DNA from 2 places in the Streptomyces sp. NPDC048479 genome. Region 1 is predicted to be linked to the other one. Evidence: predicted binding sites of a transcription regulator. Region 1 holds the regulator's gene; the other holds the start of a gene.
The links. The regulator HrcA, encoded in region 1, represses chaperone genes, less so after heat shock. The targets are predictions, from matches to a motif close to TTNGCACTCNGNNNNNCNGAGTGCNAA.
Positions count from the first base shown of each region.

Region 2: groES (co-chaperone GroES) is a predicted target of HrcA. The motif match lies at 2,307-2,333, and genes of this name have one in related genera.

Region 1 is NZ_JBEZKA010000007.1:138,872-142,277, reverse strand. Features, by position in the region: gene AB0D12_RS13755 (DUF3097 domain-containing protein) at 1-544, opposite strand, end outside; gene AB0D12_RS13750 (MBL fold metallo-hydrolase) at 555-1,289, opposite strand; gene hrcA (heat-inducible transcriptional repressor HrcA) at 1,496-2,518, shown strand; gene dnaJ (molecular chaperone DnaJ) at 2,519-3,406, shown strand, end outside.
Region 2 is NZ_JBEZKA010000004.1:241,085-244,490, reverse strand. Features, by position in the region: gene AB0D12_RS08770 (ester cyclase) at 1-29, shown strand, start outside; gene groL (chaperonin GroEL) at 133-1,755, opposite strand; gene groES (co-chaperone GroES) at 1,852-2,160, opposite strand; gene AB0D12_RS08755 (polysaccharide deacetylase family protein) at 2,491-3,129, opposite strand; gene AB0D12_RS08750 (polysaccharide deacetylase family protein) at 3,126-3,406, opposite strand, start outside.

The sequences.
Region 1 (3,406 bases):
ACGCGATACGGGACTCCTTCGAGCCGGGGACCAGATGGTCCACCAGCACCCCGAGGCGCGCGTCCGGCCCCGGTGTGAATTCCTTGACGATCGACGGGAGGTCGTCGATGCCCTCCAGGTACTCCACGACCACGCCCTCGATCCGCAGATCGTCACCCCAGACCCGCTCGACGAGCTCGGCGTCGTGGCGGCCTTCCACGTAGATGCGGCCCGCCCGCGCGACCCTCGCCCGTGCCCCCGGGACCGCGACCGAGCCGGAGGCCGTACGCGCCGGGCGGGCCGGGGCCGTCGCCGAGGGGCGGACCAGGGTGACCACCCGGCCCTCCAGCAGAAAACCCCGCGGGACGAGCGGGAACACCCGGTGCTTGCCGAAGCGGTCCTCGAGCGTGACTGTCGGGCCCTCCGCTGTCTTCTCGGTACGGATCACCGCACCGCAGAAACCCGTCGTGACCTCCTCCACGACCAGGTCGGACTCGGCAGGGACCTCCGGGGCCGGCTGCTGCTTCTTCCAAGGAGGCGTCAGATCCGGGCTGTAGCTGCGCATTTGGCCGACGCTACGACACGCCGAAGCGCTCCGCCAACGAATCCCGCTGCGCGCGTACAAAAGCCGCGTCGACCGCCGCCCCGTGCCCGGGGACATACACCGCGTCCTCGCCGCCCAGCGACAGCAGCCGGTCCAGCGCCGCCGGCCAGCGGGACGGGATCGCGTCCCGGCCCGCCTGCGGTTCGCCCGACTCCTCCACCAGATCTCCGCAGAAGACCACCTCCGGGCTGCCCGGGCCTTCGCCCGGCACCAGCAGCGCCAGGTCGTGGCCCGAGTGACCGGGTCCGACATTGGCCAGCAGCACCTGGCGGCCGCCCAGCTCGAGCGTCCACTCCCCGCACACCAGATGGTGCGGCAGTACCAGCAGATCGGCGGCCTCCGCGGCGTCCTTCACCGGGACCCCGTGCCGTACGGCCGTGCCGCGGATCTCGTCCCGCTCCCGCCTCATCAGATCGTCGACGCCGACCGCGCCGAACACCTCGGCCCCGGAGAACGCCGCGGTCCCCAGTACATGGTCGAAGTGCGGATGACTCAGTGCGATATGCGTCACTCGGCGGCCGCCCAGCAGCGCCTGCGCCTGGGTGCGGAGCTCGGCGCCCTCACGGAGTGTCGAACCCGTGTCGTACATGAGGACACGGTCCTCACCGGCGACCAGCCCAACGGTCGCGTCCCAGACAGGCAGCCGCCGACGCCCCACCCCGTCGGCCAACCGCTCCCAGCCGAAGTCTTCCCAACTGACGTCCATACCGCGACGCTATCGGCAAGGACCAGCGGTGTCGCGAGGTACCGTGGTCGGCCGCGATTGCAGGACTGCCCTGCAGGACGGCCCTTGCTAGGGGCGTACCCCACAGCCGTACACTGGCTCGGGGGAGTGCTGGCACTCGGACATGACGAGTGCCAAGCAGTCACCACGCAGTCACCACAAGGAACCACGGCTGGAGGTGTGCGCAAATGCTCAGCGAACGCAGACTCGAGGTGCTGCGCGCCATCGTCCAGGACTATGTCGGCACCGAGGAGCCCGTCGGCTCCAAGGCCCTCACCGAGCGGCACAAGCTCGGTGTCTCCCCGGCTACTGTCCGTAACGACATGGCGGTGCTGGAAGAGGAAGGGTTCATCGCCCAGCCGCACACCAGCGCCGGCCGCATCCCGACGGACAAGGGCTACCGGCTCTTCGTCGACAAGCTGGCGGGCGTCAAGCCCCTGTCGGCGCCCGAGCGCCGCGCCATCCAGAACTTCCTGGACGGAGCCGTCGACCTGGACGACGTCGTGGGCCGTACGGTACGGCTGCTCGCGCAGCTGACCCGGCAGGTCGCCGTCGTCCAGTACCCCTCGCTGACGCGGTCCACGGTCCGGCATGTGGAACTTCTGTCCCTCGCGCCCGCCCGGCTGATGCTCGTGCTCATCACGGACACCGGACGGGTCGAGCAGCGCATGATCGACTGCCCCGCGCCGTTCGGCGAGGCCTCGCTGGCCGACCTGCGGGCCCGGCTCAACAGCCGGATCGTCGGGCGCCGCTTCGCGGATGTGCCGCACCTGGTGCAGGAGCTGCCCGACTCCTTCGAGACGGAGGACCGCGGCACTGTGTCCACGGTGCTGGCGACCCTGCTCGAGACGCTGGTCGAGGAGACGGAGGAGCGGCTGGTGATCGGCGGCACGGCCAATCTCACCCGCTTCGGGCACGACTTCCCGCTGACCATCCGGCCGGTGCTGGAAGCGCTCGAGGAGCATGTGGTGCTCCTCAAGCTGCTCGGCGAGGCCAAGGACTCGGGCATGGGCATGACCGTACGTATCGGTCATGAGAACGCACACGAGGGCCTCAACTCCACTTCCGTGGTCGCGGTCGGCTACGGTTCGGGCGACGAGGCAGTTGCCAAACTCGGCGTGGTCGGACCGACCCGCATGGACTACCCCGGAACGATGGGAGCGGTACGCGCAGTGGCACGTTACGTCGGACAGATCCTGGCGGAGTCGTAAGTGGCCACGGACTACTACGCCGTACTCGGCGTACGCCGCGACGCATCGCAGGACGAGATCAAGAAGGCCTTCCGCCGGCTTGCGCGTGAACTTCACCCGGATGTGAATCCGGACCCGAAGACGCAGGAGCGCTTCAAGGAGATCAACGCCGCGTACGAGGTGTTGTCGGACCCGCAGAAGAAGCAGGTCTACGACCTCGGCGGAGACCCGTTGTCCCAGGCGGGCGGCGGAGGCGCGGGCGGATTCGGAGCCGGTGGCTTCGGCAACTTCTCCGACATCATGGACGCGTTCTTCGGTACGGCGTCGCAGCGGGGCCCCAGGTCGCGTACGCGACGGGGCCAGGACGCGATGATCCGGCTGGAGATCGACCTCAACGAAGCGGCCTTCGGTACGACGAAGGACATCCAGGTCGACACGGCTGTCGTCTGTACGACGTGTTCGGGTGAGGGCGCGGCGCCGGGGACCTCGGCGCAGACCTGCGACATGTGCCGCGGACGCGGTGAGGTCTCGCAGGTGACGCGGTCCTTCCTGGGCCAGGTCATGACCTCGCGGCCGTGCCCGCAGTGCCAGGGCTTCGGCACGGTCGTGCCGACGCCGTGCCCGGAGTGCGCCGGTGACGGCCGTATCCGCTCGCGCCGGACGCTGACCGTGAAGATCCCGGCGGGCGTCGACAACGGCACGCGCATCCAGCTCGCGGGCGAGGGCGAGGTCGGCCCGGGCGGCGGACCGGCGGGTGATCTGTACGTCGAGATCCACGAGCTGCCGCACGCGGTCTTCCAGCGGCGTGGCGACGATCTGCACTGCACGGTGACGATCCCGATGACGGCGGCGGCGCTGGGCACGAAGTGCCCGCTGGAGACGCTCGACGGCATGGAGGACGTCGACATC
Region 2 (3,406 bases), on a different contig from region 1:
TGATGCGGCAGCTCGGCGCGCTGGGCTAGCAGCGGCGTCGCTGGGGCCCCGGCACACCCGGCCGGACGCCGAAGGCCCCCGTTCCTACCGCCGAGCGGCGGGAACGGGGGCCTTCACATGTGTCGTACGGCGTCAGTGGCTGTGGCCGTGACCGTGGCCCGCCTCGGCCTCCTCCTCCGCCGGCTTCTCGACGACCAGGGTCTCGGTCGTGAGCAGCAGGGAGGCGATGGACGCGGCGTTCTCCAGCGCGGAGCGCGTGACCTTGACCGGGTCGATGACGCCGGCCTTCACCAGGTCGCCGTACTCGCCGGTCGCGGCGTTGAAGCCCTGGCCGGCCTCGAGCTCGGCGACCTTGGCGGTGATGACGTAGCCCTCGAGACCGGCGTTCTCGGCGATCCAGCGCAGCGGCTCGACGGCGGCGCGACGGACGACGGCGACACCGGTGGCCTCGTCGCCCTCCTTGCCGAGGTTGCCCTCGAGCACCTTCACGGCGTGGACGAGCGCGGAGCCACCACCGGAGACGATGCCCTCCTCGACCGCGGCGCGGGTCGCGGAGATGGCGTCCTCCAGACGGTGCTTCTTCTCCTTCAGCTCCACCTCGGTGGCGGCGCCGACCTTGATCACGCACACGCCGCCGGCCAGCTTCGCGAGGCGCTCCTGGAGCTTCTCGCGGTCCCAGTCGGAGTCCGTGGACTCGATCTCGGCCTTGATCTGGTTGATGCGGCCGACGACGTCCTCGTGCTTGCCGCCACCGTCGACGACGGTGGTGTCGTCCTTGCTCACGGTCACGCGTCGGGCGGTGCCCAGCACGTCCAGACCGGCCTGGTCGAGCTTGAGGCCGACCTCCTCGGCGATGACGGTGGCACCGGTGAGGGCGGCCATGTCGCCGAGCATCGCCTTGCGTCGGTCGCCGAAGCCGGGGGCCTTGACGGCCACCGCGTTGAAGGTGCCGCGGATCTTGTTCACGACGAGGGTGGAGAGGGCCTCGCCCTCGACGTCCTCGGCGATGATCAGCAGCGGCTTGGAGCTACCCGCCTGGATGACCTTCTCGAGCAGGGGCAGCAGGTCCTGGATCGAGGAGATCTTGCCCTGGTGGATCAGGATGTACGGGTCGTCGAGGACGGCCTCCATACGCTCCTGGTCGGTCACCATGTACGGCGACAGGTAGCCCTTGTCGAAGGCCATGCCCTCGGTGAAGTCGAGCTCCAGGCCGAAGGTGTTGGACTCCTCGACGGTGATGACACCGTCCTTGCCGACCTTGTCCATCGCCTCGGCGATGAGCTCGCCGACCTGCTGGTCCTGCGCGGAGAGCGCGGCCACGGCGGCGATGTCGGCCTTGTCCTCGATCGGGCGGGCGGTCGCGAGGAGTTCCTCGGACACGGCCTTGACCGCGGCGTCGATGCCCTTCTTCAGGGCGGCCGGGGAAGCGCCCGCGGCGACGTTGCGCAGGCCCTCGCGGACCAGCGCCTGGGCCAGCACGGTGGCGGTGGTGGTGCCGTCACCCGCGATGTCGTTGGTCTTGGTCGCCACCTCCTTCACCAGCTGGGCGCCGAGGTTCTCGTACGGGTCCTCGACCTCGACCTCACGGGCGATGGTGACACCGTCGTTGGTGATGGTCGGGGCGCCGAACTTCTTGTCGATGACGACATTGCGGCCGCGGGGGCCGATCGTCACCTTCACCGTGTCGGCAAGCTTGTTGACGCCGCGCTCGAGGGCGCGACGGGCGTCCTCGTCGAACTTCAGGATCTTCGCCATGGGAGCTTCTCTGTCCTCTCGAACGAACTGCGCCCCTGGGCACCCGGCTACATATGTCGCGGGGGCCAGGGGCGCAGATATAAAACTTCGGGTGAATTACTTCTCGATGATCGCGAGCACGTCGCGAGCCGAGAGGACGAGGTACTCCTCGCCGTTGTACTTCACCTCGGTGCCGCCGTACTTGCTGTACAGCACGACGTCGCCGGTCTTGACGTCGAGCGGAAGCCGCTCGCCGTTCTCGAAACGGCCCGGGCCCACAGCGAGGACGACGCCCTCCTGGGGCTTCTCCTTCGCGGTGTCCGGGATGACCAGGCCAGAGGCCGTGGTCTGCTCGGCGTCGAGCGGCTGGACCACAATGCGGTCCTCGAGCGGCTTGATGGCAACCTTGGAGCTGGCGGTCGTCACGATCCGACCTCCCCCTTCGGAGATCTCACGGGGTTAACTGTCTGAGGTGGCGACCAGGTGGATCCGTCGTCGCGGGTGCCGGACCTGCCCGTCGCTGTGTTGGCACTCTCCAGTGGGGAGTGCCAGACCTGAGACTATGACTGCGATTAGCACTCGGTCAAGCGGAGTGCCAATCCGCCGGTGTGGCGTCGGGGTGTCACGGTCGGTCCGATACGGAGAACGCGGCGCGGGCGCCCCGGGTTCCGCGCGGTACAGCAGCAATTCCGCCCGGCACGACAGCAATCACGGCACGGCAGCAATACGGCACCAGCAATACGGCCGGCCTGCCCCTCAGACGTAGTCCTCCAGACGCGCCACCGCGTACCCCTGCGCCTGGATACGGCGCAGCATCCGCCCCGTCGTCCTCGTGTGCGCGAGCACGATGTCACCGGGCCGCAGCCGTTCACCCTCCGCATACGCCCGTCCCAGCACCACCGCACGGACCCCGCAGTCGGCCGCCGCCCGCAGTGTGTCGGCGTTGTACGCGCCGCGTGGTGGACGGAGCAGCCGTTCCCGCCGGCGGCAGATCTCGTCGTGCTGGTCCTCGTACGAGAGCGTGCGCAGATCGGTCCTGCCGCCCGTGCGGAACGTACTGATCGGCAGCTTCAGATCGCCGACCATCCGCAGGAACTCCCGGTCGCGCTCCACGCCGTCGTCGAAGGTGAGGAAGACGACCTTCTCGCGGGTCGGCACCCGGTTCACCACGTACGGCACCTTGGGCCTGCGCGCGGGCGGCTTCGGCGCGGCCGCGAGCGGCGCGGCCAGCCCCCACCGCTTGTGCGCGGAGCCCGGTACGCCCGCGCCCGGGGAGACCCGCTGCGCGGCCTTGCGCCCGAGGCGCTCGATCGGGTCCACCGACTGCGCACACCCCGAGGCGAGAAGCGCACCGGCCGCCAGCACTCCGGCCAGCAGCCGGTGCGCGCGTCTCATACGTAGTCCTCCAGCTTCGCCACGGCGTAGCCCTTGTCGGTAATCGTCCTCATGACCCGCCGGATCAGGTCGGGCATGGTGGCCTTCCACTCCTCGGGGCCGCGGAAGTGCGTCAGGATGATGTCGCCGGGGTGCAGATCCTGGTCCCACTCGCGCCACTCCATGTGGTCCGGAAACGCCTCGGCGGCCCACAGCGGCACGGCCTTGATGCCGCACGATTTGGCCACGCGCAGCGTGTCCCGGTTGTAGTTGCCGTACGGCGGACGGAAGAGCGAGG